2 linked regions of the Candidatus Pseudothioglobus singularis PS1 genome follow. The protein of the gene in region 1 interacts with the protein of each later gene in a pairwise test. Links are inferred from orthologs where the notes say so. Each region holds a gene or a part of one and is shown on either strand. Other genes may lie near its edges.

What was found.
Region 2: the proteins of gyrA (region 1) and gyrB interact in binary tests that used the Escherichia coli proteins (3 or more experiments, as listed by UniProt). The link is inferred for Candidatus Pseudothioglobus singularis PS1 from one-to-one orthologs.

What each region holds. Positions count from the first base shown.
Region 1 is NZ_CP006911.1:1,282,389-1,289,570, reverse strand. Bases 2,601-5,766 are described here. They hold gyrA (DNA gyrase subunit A), read left to right. Parts: upstream 2,601-2,970; coding sequence 2,971-5,562; downstream 5,563-5,766. Other genes in these bases: W908_RS06490 (3-deoxy-7-phosphoheptulonate synthase), read left to right, coding at 2,601-2,866. In the rest of the region: parC (DNA topoisomerase IV subunit A), read left to right, coding at 1-521; 6-carboxytetrahydropterin synthase QueD, read left to right, coding at 641-1,009; GTP cyclohydrolase FolE2, read left to right, coding at 1,016-1,807; more of W908_RS06490, read left to right, coding at 1,811-2,600; W908_RS06480 (glycine betaine ABC transporter substrate-binding protein), read left to right, coding at 5,786-6,799; W908_RS08920 (ABC transporter permease subunit), read left to right, coding at 6,973-7,182. UniProt on the Escherichia coli protein: A type II topoisomerase that negatively supercoils closed circular double-stranded (ds) DNA in an ATP-dependent manner to maintain chromosomes in an underwound state.
Region 2 is NZ_CP006911.1:1,706,472-1,713,381, reverse strand. The notes cover bases 1,248-4,338. They hold gyrB (DNA topoisomerase (ATP-hydrolyzing) subunit B), read left to right. Parts: upstream 1,248-1,644; coding sequence 1,645-4,032; downstream 4,033-4,338. Other genes in these bases: W908_RS08640 (phosphoribulokinase), read left to right, coding at 4,144-4,338; recF (DNA replication/repair protein RecF), read left to right, coding at 1,248-1,544. In the rest of the region: dnaN (DNA polymerase III subunit beta), read left to right, coding at 1-442; more of recF, read left to right, coding at 456-1,247; more of W908_RS08640, read left to right, coding at 4,339-5,004; leuS (leucine--tRNA ligase), read right to left, coding at 5,023-6,910. UniProt on the Escherichia coli protein: DNA gyrase negatively supercoils closed circular double-stranded DNA in an ATP-dependent manner to maintain chromosomes in an underwound state.

The sequences.
Region 1 (7,182 bases):
GGTTGACACCTCCAATAGGAGCTGAATTTATTGATGTTGTCATGGGGGATGATGAGCAGTTAGTCATTCTTTCATCAGATGCTGGATATGGCTTTATATCGACTCTTGGAGATCTACAATCTAAGACTAAATCTGGAAAACATGCAATAACTCTCTCTAAACAAGCAAAAACAATGAGAGTTACAAAAGTCCAAAACCTTGAGTCTGATTACGTAGCAGTGATCACTAATAGAGCAAGATTATTAATTTTTCCAGTTATAGAGCTTCCTCAACTCTCTAAGGGAAAGGGTAATAAGCTTATTCAGATTAAAACAGATGACTTTGTTGCTCGAGAAGAGTTTCTAATAGGAATTTGTACAATTAAAGACAATCAAAAGCTGCGAGTAGAGTATGGAAACGGAAAGAAACATAAACAATACTCTTTTGAGGACTTGGTTAATTTTACTAGTCACCGAGCAAGGAAGGGTCTCACGATTCCTGGAGTCCATGGTAAAGCACTTGGAATTGACGTAATAGACTAAGTTCTTCCAAAACATCTTCATTTTCTTCTTTTATTTGATCAATTCTCACAATAATTGTGGGTGGTATAGTAAGATTTAAGTAGGTATAATTCCGCTTTTTTTTATCAATTTTTCCGAAAATGTTCGTACTAAAAATTGTTACTGACTTTGCATCTGCTCATTCACTGAGAAATTATCCTGGTGATTGTTCCAGGCTTCATGGGCATAATTGGCAAGTTGAAGTGTCTGTATGCTCTCAAGTCTTAGATGATAATGGTATCGCAATTGATTTTCGTGAAATTAAGAAGCAAACGAAATTGGTGATAAAAAGGGTAGATCACCAATATTTGAATGAAATAGAGCCATTTGATGTTCTCAATCCAACAGCAGAAAAGAATGTAAAGTATTTTTATGATGAAGATGAACTTTTGGTTAATGATGAGAATGTTAAAGTTAATGATGTGATGATTTGGGAAACTCCTAGATCAGCAATTACTTACTCGGAATAATAAATTATGAAAAATACACTACTACCTGATACACAAAATAAAAAAGATATTCGTAATATTGTCATCAATCAAGTTGGAATTAAGGATATTTTGCATCCAATCAATTTTGTAAATCGAGATAATGCATCTCATCCTTCTGTTGCAAATTTTACAATGACTGTCGAGCTTCCTGCTAATGTTAAGGGAACGCATATGTCACGTTTTATTGAAATTTTAAATGATCGAGAGTGCAATTTCGGTATTGAGAGCTTTATGAATCTTGTTCAAAAGGTTGCAGATAAACTTGAATCTAACGATGCACAAGTTATTGTTGATTTTCCTTTTTTTCGAAACAAAAAAGCACCCTCTTCTGGAGTCCAAAGCTTACTAGATTATCAGGCAACATTAATTGGGAGTATTATTGACAGTGAGCCAGACCTTTCAATTAAAGTTGTTGTTCCAGTGACCAGCTTGTGTCCTTGTTCAAAGAGTATTTCCAAATATGGAGCTCACAATCAAAGGTCTCATATCACAATTGAAGCAAAAGCTTCAGAGGGAGAGATTATCTATTTAGAGGATTTGATTGATTTAGCGGAGCAGAAAGCTTCGAGTGAACTTTACGCGATTTTAAAACGCGATGATGAGAAAGTTGTTACTGAAAGAGCCTATGAAAATCCAGCGTTTGTTGAAGACATAGTAAGAGATATTGCTGTAGAATTAAATGCTAATAAGAAAGTTAGCTATTATTGTCTAGAGTCTGAAAATTTTGAATCCATCCATAATCATTCAGCTTACGCATTAATAAAAAACCAAAAATAAGTGATGCTTCATAATACAGATAATGTTAGGATTATTTCAAGTGCACCTATGGTGTCCCCCAATGCTCTTATTGAGAAGCTTCCTCTGTCTGAGAAGGCTGCATCAGTAGTTGTAAGCGCAAGAAATACCATTAAAAACATCCTTTATGGAAATGATAATCGCCTTATGGTTCTTGTCGGGCCTTGTTCGATTCACGATACCAAGGCTGCAATGGAATATGCTCAAAATCTTTCAAAGTTAAAAGATGAGTTGTCTGAGGATTTATTTATAGTAATGCGTGTTTACTTTGAAAAACCCAGAACAACAGTTGGCTGGAAAGGTTTGATTAATGACCCTTATCTTGATGAAAGTTTTGATATTGATAAGGGCCTTGAAACTGCCAGAAAACTACTTGTAGACCTAGGTGAAATTAATATGCCGGTTGGCGTAGAGTATTTGGATGTATTAACGCCTCAGTACCTTTCAGATTTGATTTCTTGGGGCGCAATAGGCGCAAGAACTACTGAGAGTCAGTCACATAGAGAGCTTGCCTCAGCATTATCATGCCCCGTAGGCTTTAAAAATGGCACTGGAGGCTCTCTTAATATTGCGATTGATGCCATTCAGTCGGCCAATAGTCCTCACCACCTTTTATCAGTCAATAAGGATGGCGGCATAAGCCACTTTACATCGCTTGGTAATGATACTGCCCATATTATCTTAAGAGGTGGAAAAGATGGGCCAAATTATTCAGAAGAAAACGTTGAAAGCACCTGCGAAAAACTTAAAAGTAAAGGACTAGTTTCTAAGGTGATGGTTGACTTCTCTCATGCGAACTCTGAAAAGCAGTTTAAAAACCAGTTAAAGGTGGGTGCAAATATCGCTTCTCAAATTGAGAATGGCTCTGAATCTGTCTTTGGAGTTATGATTGAATCTCACATTAATGAGGGAAATCAAAAAGTTGGACCCCTTTCATCTCTAGAATATGGCGTTAGTATTACTGATAGCTGCATTGGCTGGGCTGATACTGAAAAACTTTTAAGAGATCTTGCAAAATCCGTAAATAAGCGCAACTCTTAGGCTTTTTTTAATCATTTTTATCTATTAAAAATAGCCAATTTATTGGTGTGTTTTTGCGTCATCTAGGGTACAATAAAACCTACTTATTTATATAGGTTTATTCTATGTCTGACGATATCGATTCTAAAGAAATTCTTGAGCAAAAATACCCGATTATATCTATAGAAGATGAAATGCGTGACTCATATCTAGAGTACGCAATGAGTGTTATTGTTGGAAGAGCTCTCCCCGATGTTAGAGATGGTTTGAAACCAGTTCATAGGCGTGTTTTGTACGCTATGGATGTTCTTGGTAATGATTACAATAAATCTTATAAAAAATCCGCTCGAATCGTTGGCGATGTCATTGGTAAATACCACCCCCATGGAGACACTGCGGTATATGATACGATTGTAAGGATGGCTCAGCCATTCGCAATGAGAAATATACTAGTTGATGGCCAGGGTAACTTTGGATCGGTAGATGGTGATCGTGCTGCTGCAATGAGATATACAGAAATAAGAATGACTAAGCTCTCACACGAGCTTCTTCGTGACTTAGATAAAGAGACTGTAGATTTTATTGATAACTATGATGGCTCTGAAAGTGAGCCTGGAGTTCTACCAACTCGCGTTCCAAATCTATTAATTAATGGCTCCTCAGGTATTGCGGTTGGTATGGCCACCAATATCCCTACTCATAACTTAACAGAGATTACAGAAGCATGCCTCAGAGTTATTGACAATGAAGAGATTACTGTAGATGAACTGCTAGAGGTTCTTCCGGGTCCTGATTTTCCGACTGCTGGCATCATTAATGGTGCGAGTGGCATACGTGAAGCCTATGAGACTGGTAAAGGAAAGATTTACTTACGTTCAAGGTCACATGTTGAGGGTGAGGACAAATTAAGTATTGTCGTTACTGAACTTCCTTATCAGGTCAATAAAGCAAGGCTTATTGGCAAAATCGCAGAACTCGTTAAAGATAAGAAGATAGATGGAATTACTGGACTTAGGGATGAATCTGATAAGGATGGAATGAGAATGGTCATAGAGCTTCGTCGGGGTGAAGTTCCAGAGATAATGCTCAATAACCTTTATAAGCTCACAGAAATGCAAACTGTTTTTGGAATCAACATGGTCGCAATCGATCATGGCATGCCAAAACTAATGAACCTCAAATCGATTCTTAATGCTTTTATAGCCCATAGAAGAGAGGTGGTTACAAGGCGCTCAATTTTTGAACTCAATAAAGCAAAAGATAGAGCACATCTATTAGAAGGTTTGTCGGTTGCACTTTTTAATATTGATGAAATTATTGAACTAATAAAAGCTGCGCCAAACCCAAGTGAGGCAAAAGATGGTTTGGTTGCAAGAACTTGGCAAGGGTCTGTCATTCAAGAGCTTATTGGTGATAGAGACATGGCACAGTTTAAGCCTCAAGACCTTGATTCTGCACTAGGCCTCCAAAAAAATGGTGACTACCAGCTATCAGAGAAGCAAGCGCAAGCCATTCTTGATTTAAAACTTCACAGATTAACGGGCCTTGAAAAAGACAAAATTTTTAATGAATTCAATGAGCTATTAGAACAAATCAAAAACTTATTAGATATTCTTCAAACGCCAGACCTCCTGATGCAGGTCATCCGTGATGAAATTATTGAAATTCGTGATAATTATGGTAACGCTAGAATGACCGAGATCATAGAGAACAAGATTGACCTAACACTTGAGGATCTTATTGCTCAAGAGGATAGGGTAGTAACTCTGTCTCACGGCGGCTATGTAAAAGCGCAGTCACTCAGTGACTACCATGCACAAAGAAGAGGCGGAAAGGGTAAGGCAGCTACCAAGATGAAGGATGAGGATTTTGTGGATCAATTATTTGTTGCTAATTCCCATGATACTGTCCTATGTTTCTCTTCAACGGGCAAGGTACATTGGCTCAAAGTCTATGAACTACCAATGGCTTCAAGAATTTCAAGAGGAAAACCAATCATCAATCTCTTGCCATTAGACAAGGATGAGTCAATCAATGCAATATTGCCAGTAAAAGAATTTACCAATGACCAGTTCGTGTTTATGGTGACGAGTTCAGGCACCTGTAAAAAAACTTCTCTTCAAAACTTTTCAAGACCTAGGAAAGGCGGCATCATTGCTATTGAGTTGAGAGATGATGATAAACTTGTTGGCGTTGAAATTACCGCGGGAGAGCATGATATTCTACTATTCTCTTCTGCAGGTAAATCAATTCGCTTTAAGGAGTCTGATGTCCGCTCTGTAGGAAGGACTGCTATTGGTGTAAGAGGTATAAGGCTGTCTGACAAAGATAAAGTAGTTTCACTGATTGTAGCTGAGTCTGATGATCCAATTCTAACTGCAACTGAAAAGGGCTATGGCAAGAGAACGCAACTTGATGAATATCGTACTCAGGCAAGAGGTGGTTCAGGCGTTATTTCAATTAAGACATCAGATAGGAATGGACAGGTTGTTGGTGCTATTCAGGTAACTGATGAAGACGAAATGATGTTAATCTCAGATAAAGGTACTTTGGTTAGGGCTCGTGCAGCTGATGTCTCTATTATTGGACGAAATACTCAAGGTGTGACTCTTATTAATATTGCTGATGATGAGGCGCTCGTTTCAGTCGCTAAAATAGCAGAAACTGACGATGACGAAGAGGGTGCTGACGAGATTGAAGTTACTTCAGAAGAGTAGTTTAATATTTAGTTATTAATTTATGAGTTCAATTTAAACTATTGTTCGTTTGAAATAGATGTTGTATTCTTTTAAGTCTTTGTAAGTTATTGATAAATTATTCAAAAATATTTTTTATTTTTTTTAAAAAAAAACTAAAATATTTTTTTTCAGTTGCTATAATCATTTTAGAGTATGAAATTGTTCACTCTAATATTAAAATAATCCTTTAGGAGAAAGATATATGAATATTAAATTCACTACTAAAGTATTTGGTGCGGTAGCTGCAGCTTTATTGCTCAGCACTTCGGCAAATGCTGCTAAATGTGGAAAAGTTACTATTGCAGATATGAACTGGGCCTCAGCTTCATTGATGGCTAACGTTGATAAAGCAATGTTGGAAGCAATGGGCTGTGAAGTTGAGTTAGTTGCCGGTTCAACTATGCCTACATTCACTTCAATGAATGAAACTGGACAACCTGACGTTGCACCAGAGATTTGGGCAAATGCGATGGCAGATCTAGTTGATAGTGCTGTTGGTGCTGGACGCTTACATATTGGTAATATTGCACCAATGAGTGGACTTGGAGAGGGCTGGTGGGTTCTTCCTCACACGCTTGATGCACACCCAGAATTGACAACTGCACAAGCAATTCTTGCACGTCCTGACTTATTCCCAGACAAAGAAGACCCTTCAAGAGGCGCCTTCCACGGCTGCCCTGCTGGTTGGGGTTGTCAATTGTCAAATCAAAGTCTCTACAAAGCATTTGATATGGAAGCTTTGGGCTGGAACCTAATTGATCCTGGATCAGCTGCTGGTCTTGATGGATCTATTGCTAAAGCATCAGAGCAAGGTGAGAACTGGTTTGGTTACTACTGGAACCCAACTTCTTTAGTTGGAAAGTATGACTTAAGAGCTGTTGACTTTGGTGTGCCTTATGCTGGTGATGACAACTGGGTTGGATGTATTGCACTAGGTGGCGATAACTGTTCAGACCCTGAGCCATCAGCTTGGATTAACTCACGTGTTAACACTCTTCTTAGTGACAACATGTACTATAACGGACCTAAAGGAGCTATGGATTACTTTTCTGCTCGCACATGGCCTGGTACTGTCATGAACGAAATGTTAGTTTGGATGGAAGATACAGGTGGAACTGGAGCGGACGCTTCTGTTGAATTCTTGTCTTCTCATGGAGATGTTTGGAAGCCATGGGTTAGCGCAGATGTTGCTGCTGCTGTAGAAGCTTCACTGTAAATAAAAATTAGTAAGTTAATACTTACTATTTAAAATAAAAAATTGCCCGTAGTTTAGATAAATACGGGCAATTTTTTTATTATCTAAATTAATTTAAAAGTTATTAGATTAACTGTTGATAATTTTTAAATTGAAAGTGTTAGAATAAATATTAAAAATTAAAGGAGCTCATTATGGCAGCAGTTAGGCCACTTCCTCAACAAAGCATCATTGAGTGTATACCCCCTGCATCTGAAATTGCAGACCTTAGGATACTCAATAAAGATTTGAATTTTATACAGGCGATGACTAAGAGGGCAGATGACCTTAGTGCTCAAGCTCAAAGTGCAACTGATTATTCTGAGTTAGTAAAGGTAACGGATAGCTTTTCTAAGCTTGCTGAG
Region 2 (6,910 bases), 430 kb from region 1 along the record:
TAATTATTTTTCATTAGTTGACTCTAGTAGTAAAATTATCAGCCGTTTGATCGATGGTAATTTTCCAAACTATAAACAAGTAATGCCAACTGATTTTAGTAACACTATTGTTATTGATCGTGAAGACTTTTTATCTAGCTTGCAGCAAGCCTCAATATTTGTAGATGAGAGAACTAAAGGTGTCAAACTTGTTTTTAGAGAAGACAAGCTTAGTATTTTTTCTCACTCAGAGAGAGGTAGAGCTGAAACCCAAATTGAGGTAACGAAGCAAGAAAAAGAACTAGAAATTGCTTTTAATATTCATTATTTAATTTCAGTTCTTGAAAAACTAACTTCTAAAGAGGTGAACATGGTCATACCAGGAGGTGAAAACAAATCGTGTTTATTAAGTGCTGTCGGTGACGAAAGTTATCAATATATTATTATGCCAATGAGAATATAGTTGTTGTGCTTTAATGGCAATTATTGAAAAGCTGCATGTTTTAAAGTTTAGAAATTTGACAGATCAATATCTGCTGCCCAACAATAACATCAATTTAATAATTGGACAAAATGGCCAAGGCAAAACAAACTTCATTGAATCAATATATTACTTAGGACATAGTAGGTCATTTAAGACTAAAAACCTAAAAGACATCATTCCATTTGACGAGCAACAAATAAAAATAACCGCACTTGTAGACAAACAAAAAGTCAGTATTATAAAATCTCGCGATAAAAGCCAGATTTTAATTGACGAAGAAAAAATCTCTAGTAATAGTCTTTTAAGCCAAATTCTTCCGATACAAATTATCTCACCAGATCGTGGATTTGTTGTAGGGGGGTCTCCCAAATTAAAAAGATCTTATCTTGATTGGGGGGTTTTTCATAATAAAAGTAACGAAACACTTACAGCATATAAAACTTATAAAAAAACCCTTAAAAACATTAACACGCTGCTCACAAGCGGGAACAAAGGAGAGCTTGACGAGTGGTTTACACAGTTTGCAAGTCTTTCTGTAGACATTACAAAGGGCCGTATGGATTATGTGGAGCAGTTAAAAACTCTCCTTAACGACCAATCCAAGGGAAGACTCAATAGTTTAATTAAAGCTAATGATAATTTTACTTTTCACATTCAAACAGGCTGGCCAAAAGAGGTTGATCCCCTTAGTCAGGTAAAAATATTAGAGTATCTTTTAAAAAATAAAACAAATTTTTTTAAAACTAAATACTTGAGTTATGGACCCCATAGGGCGAATATTGAATATCTCTTAAACAAAAGAAACGAAAGCTTTCTTTCAAGAGGTGAGCAGAAAAAAATGTCAATTGTTTTTTGGATGCTTCAAGTTTTGATTCTTGTTCAAAACAAAACAAAACCAATTGTATTAATTGATGATGTTTCATCAGAACTTGACCAAAGCAAAATTAAGTCTATTATTGATTATTTAACTGAAATCAATATTCAAATTTTTATTTCAGATATTGGCAACATTGACTTACCCTTAGACCCCAAAAAGACAACCATTTTTGAAATTAAAAAAGGCGTTCTAAAGGGTTTATAACGATCTTTTTTTAATACATAATTAGACTTAAAAAATACAGATGAAATGGCGCTAAACAACGCAGCCGTGGTATAATAAATTTATTTTTAAAGGGGCAGTTATGACCGAAGAATACCAAGCCTCCAATATTAAAGTTTTAAAGGGTTTGGACGCTGTTAGGAAACGCCCTGGAATGTATATTGGCGATACCGATGATGGTACAGGTTTACACCACATGGTTTTCGAAGTTGTCGATAACTCAATTGATGAAGCTTTAGCCGGCCATTGCTCCAAAATTGAAGTTGTAATCCACGATGATAACTCCATATCAGTTACTGATGACGGAAGAGGTATTCCTGTAGACATTCACCCTGAAGAACAAATATCTGCCGCTGAAGTTATTATGACAATCCTGCATGCGGGAGGTAAGTTTGATGATAACTCTTATAAGGTATCTGGGGGGCTTCATGGGGTTGGTGTTTCAGTAGTAAATGCTTTGTCTGAGTCGCTTCATTTGACTATTTTCAGGGGTGGTGATATTTATGAGCAAGACTATGTGTTGGGCGTTCCTAAAGAGCCATTAAAGACAACAGGAAAAACAGATAAAACTGGAACCATAATTCATTTTAAGCCTAGTGCAGAAATCTTTACAGAAACCGTTTATAAGTTTGAAACACTTTCTAATAGATTAAGAGAGCTTTCATTTTTAAATTCAGGCGTACACATTGAGATCAATGATGAAAGGTCTGATAAAAAAGATGTCTTTGTTTATGAGGGCGGAATTACAGCCTTTGTTGAGCATTTAAACAAATCAAAGAACCCTATACATAGTGATATTATTTCCATTGCTACAGAAAAAGATGACATCTCAGTTGATGTTGCGCTTCAATGGAGTGATTCTTATCAAGAGAGCGTTTATTGTTTTACAAACAACATACCGCAAAGAGATGGAGGAGCCCATCTTGCAGGCCTTAGGGCCGCCCTCACTAGAACACTTAATAATTTTATCGATGCCTCAGGACTAGCTAAAAAAGAAAAAGCAGCTATTACCGGAGAAGATACCAGAGAGGGTTTAACAGCGATACTTTCCATTAAGGTTCCTGACCCAAAATTCTCTTCCCAAACTAAAGATAAGCTTGTTTCCTCAGAGGTTAGGGCGCCTGTTGAGTCTTCTGTAAACGAAAAGCTTGGAGAATATCTTCTTGAAAACCCCGCAGAAGCAAAAATCATAATAAGTAAAATTTTCGAGGCCTCAAGGGCGCGCGACGCAGCCAGAAAAGCCCGAGAAATGACCCGTAGAAAAGGTGCTTTAGATATTGCAGGCCTTCCTGGAAAGTTGAGTGATTGTCAAACAAAAGACCCTGCTGAATCAGAAATTTTCCTTGTTGAGGGGGACTCAGCGGGAGGCTCTGCTAAACAAGGAAGAGATAGAAGAACTCAGGCAATTCTTCCTCTTAAGGGAAAAATATTAAATGTAGAGAAAGCTAGATTTGAAAAAATCCTTTCCTCCCAAGAAGTTGGTACTTTAATTACTGCTTTGGGTTGCGGAATTGGCAAAGAAGAATATGATATTGAAAAACTCAGATACCACAAGATTGTGATTATGACGGATGCTGATGTAGACGGCGCCCACATTAGAACCCTTCTATTAACTTTCTTTTATAGACACTTTCCTGAGCTTATTGAAAATGGCTATCTTTATATTGCACAACCGCCTTTATATAAAATCAAAAAAGGAAAACAAGAGCGATACTTAAAAGATGATGCAGAGCTTGATGAGTATTTGCAACAAGAGGCTATCCATGATGCTAATCTTTTTGTTAATAGCGATACTCCAGCAATTCAAGGTGTTGCACTTGAAAAAATTGTATCAAGCTACTATGAGTCTATTGGGATTATTGTAAAACTTGGTAAAAAATACAATGAGCCTTTGTTAAGGGCTATTCTAGGAATGCCAAAGATGGACCTAAATGATCCAAAGAAAGCTAAAGAATGGTGTGAGTCTCTTCAACAAAAAATGAATAATAGTAGCTCCATGTCTGAGAGTCACGATCTAAGCTTTTCAAACAATAGCGTGATTTATTCGATGAAAACATATGGTGTTGAAACAAGTACATCTGTTCTTGATGTAGGTTTTTTTGAATCAAGAGAATATAAAAATATAGAAAAGTACTCAAGCCAGGTTGAGAGTATGTTTACTGACGAAACATTTGTTCAGAAAGGCGCAAAAGAGGTAAAAACACCAGACTTTACTACCGCCCTCAACTTTCTTTTGGTTGAGGCAAGAAAGGGACAGGGTTTTCAACGATATAAGGGGCTTGGAGAAATGAATCCTGATCAGTTGTGGGATACTACAATGAATCCTGAGTCTAGAGTAATGCTTAAAGTTAAAATCGAAGATGCAATTGCTTCAAACGATGTTTTTACAACACTTATGGGTGACGAGGTTGAGCCAAGAAGAAACTTTATTGAAGAAAATGCACTTAAGGTAGACAACCTCGACTTCTAATTTAGTAAACTAATAACTTGAATTGAATTAATTCGAGTTACGAATTTATTTACTAACCACCTGACCGCATTTGTAAGATAATTACTTTAATTACTTACAAATGGTAGGGTTATGTCAAAAGAACATCCTGTTATCGCTATAACTGGCTCTTCCGGAGCTGGAACGTCGACTGTTAAAAATGCATTCAATCATATATTTGGAAGGGTTGGTGCTAGGCCAGTTATTATTGAGGGTGATAGTTTTCATAAGTTTGATCGCAAACAGATGAAGACTGCAATGGAGCTTGAAGATAAAAAAGGAAATAAGTACTTTAGTCATTTTGGTCCTGAAGCAAATCATTTTGATCTGATTGAAAAAACATTTAAACAGTATGGTGAAAAAGGGCATTGTGATCGACGCTACTATATTCATTCTGATGAAGAGGGGGCTCCTTTTGGGAAAAATGCTGGTGAGTTTACCGAGTGGGAAGATGTTGGAAGAGATAGTGACTTATTGTTTTATGAGGGCCTGCATGGGGGCGTCAAAGATGGAAACATCGACGTAGCTAAATATGTTGATTTACTGATAGGCGTGGTGCCCGTTGTGAATCTGGAGTGGATTCAAAAAATTCATAGAGATAAAGAGCAAAGAGGATATAGTGCAGAGGCAACTGTTGACACAATCCATAGACGAATGTGGGATTATATAAACTACCTTACCCCCCAATTTTCAAGAACCCATATAAATTTTCAAAGAGTTCCAACTGTTGACACGTCTAATCCTTTTATAGCAAGAGACATACCAACTCAAGATGAAAGTTTTGTCGTTGTTAGGTTTCAGGACCACAAGTATTGTGACTTTGTTTACCTACAAGATATGGTAGCAGGCTCATTTATGTCCCGACCCAATACGTTAGTTGTTCCAGGCGGAAAGATGGGCTTTGTAATGGAGCTAATTTTAAGAGAGCAAGTAGAGAAAATGCTTAAGCATTAAGCACGATCCATTAGATATTTAGTCTTTTACAACAATGTTGATTAGTCGATTTGGAACAACAATTACTTTGATTATTGCTTTGCCTTCAGTGAACTTTAAAACTCTTTCATCTGAAAGCGCTGCCTCTTCTACAAGTTTATTTTCGGAGTCTAATGGCACTTCTATTTTTGCCCGTAGTTTTCCATTAACCTGGGCTATTAGTTGAACATTTTCTTGAACAAGGGCTGAATCATCCACTATAGGCCAGCTTGAGTTAACTACCGCTTCTTTCCCTCCCAACAAAAACCAAAGGTGGTGACAAACATGAGGCATAACGGGGCTGAGGCATTTAACCATTATCTCAATTGCCTCTCGTTTTATGAAGGCCCCTTCTCGTGAGTCATCATTATATTTTGATAGCGTATTGTTTAACTCCATCATAGCAGCAATTGCGGTATTAAAAGAATGCCTTCTTCCAAAATCATCGCCTACTTTTTGCAGGGCTAAATGGGTTTTTTGACGAATTGTTTTTTGCTCTTCTGTAAGCTTAGAGGTATCTATTTTTGAAACAACAACGCTGTTTTTTGACTCCACAAAACTACTTACAAGTCGAAAAAATTTGTTTATAAACCTATGAGAGCCTTCGATGCCCGTGTCTGACCACTCAAGATCTTGAGTTGGAGGAGCAGCAAATAAAATAAAGAGTCGTGCGGTGTCTGCCCCGTATTTTGAAATCATTTCTTCTGGGTCAACTGTATTGCCTTTTGATTTGCTCATTTTGGCCCCATCTTTAAGCACCATCCCCTGAGTGAGAAGATTGGTGAACGGCTCATTTGTCTTTACAATGCCCTCATCCCGCAGGAGTTTTGTAAAAAAACGTGAGTATAAAAGATGTAATATGGCGTGCTCTATGCCTCCAATATACTGGTCTACTGGAAGCCAATAATTGGCTCGTTCATCTAATATCGCATCCTTCTGATCAACACAGGTGTAACGTGCAAAATACCAAGAAGATTCAAAAAAAGTATCAAAGGTATCTGTTTCTCTCTCCGAATCTATTCCACATTTTGGACAAGGCGTCTTATAAAAACCAGGCATTTTTTTAAGTGGTGAACCCACTCCATCTATTGCCACATTTTCTGGGAGTCGAACCGGGAGATTTTCAAGAGACTCTGGAATAGCCCCACAAGAAGGGCAGTTTATTATTGGAATTGGACAACCCCAATATCGCTGTCTTGAAATTCCCCAATCTCTTAGGCGATAATTAGTTTTTTCTTCACCCATTTTTAGGCTCGATAGTTTTTGGCTTATTGCCTTAAATGCGACGCCGAAGTCAAGGCCACAGAACTCACCAGAGTTGATAAGAATTCCTTTTTCAACGAATGCTTCTTCGCTTATATCAACTAGGCCATTGGAGTCAGCAATCACTTCTTTAATAGGAATATTGTATTTATTGGCAAACTCATAGTCTCTTTGATCATGGGCTGGAACACTCATAACTGCTCCAGTGCCATAGCCCATTAAAACAAAGTTTGCAATCCAGATAGGAGTTTTTTCCCCAGTTAGGGGGTGGATGCACGTGAGTCCAGAATCAACACCCTTTTTTTCCATGGTTTCGATTGCAGCCTCAGCAGTTTCCATTTTTTTGCATTCATCAAGAAATTTTTGAACCTGTTTATCTTTTTTACCGGATTCTATTGCCAGAGGGTGCTCTGCAGCGATGGCAAGATATGTAACGCCATAGAGCGTATCTGGCCTTGTTGTATAGACTGTAATTGAATTTGCGTTATTAAGCTTAAACTCAATATCTAGACCAACTGATTTACCTATCCAGTTAGTTTGCATCATTTTAACAGCATCAGGCCAACCATCAAGTTTTTGAATGTCTGCCAAGAGCTCGTCTGCATAATCAGTTATTTTCATATAC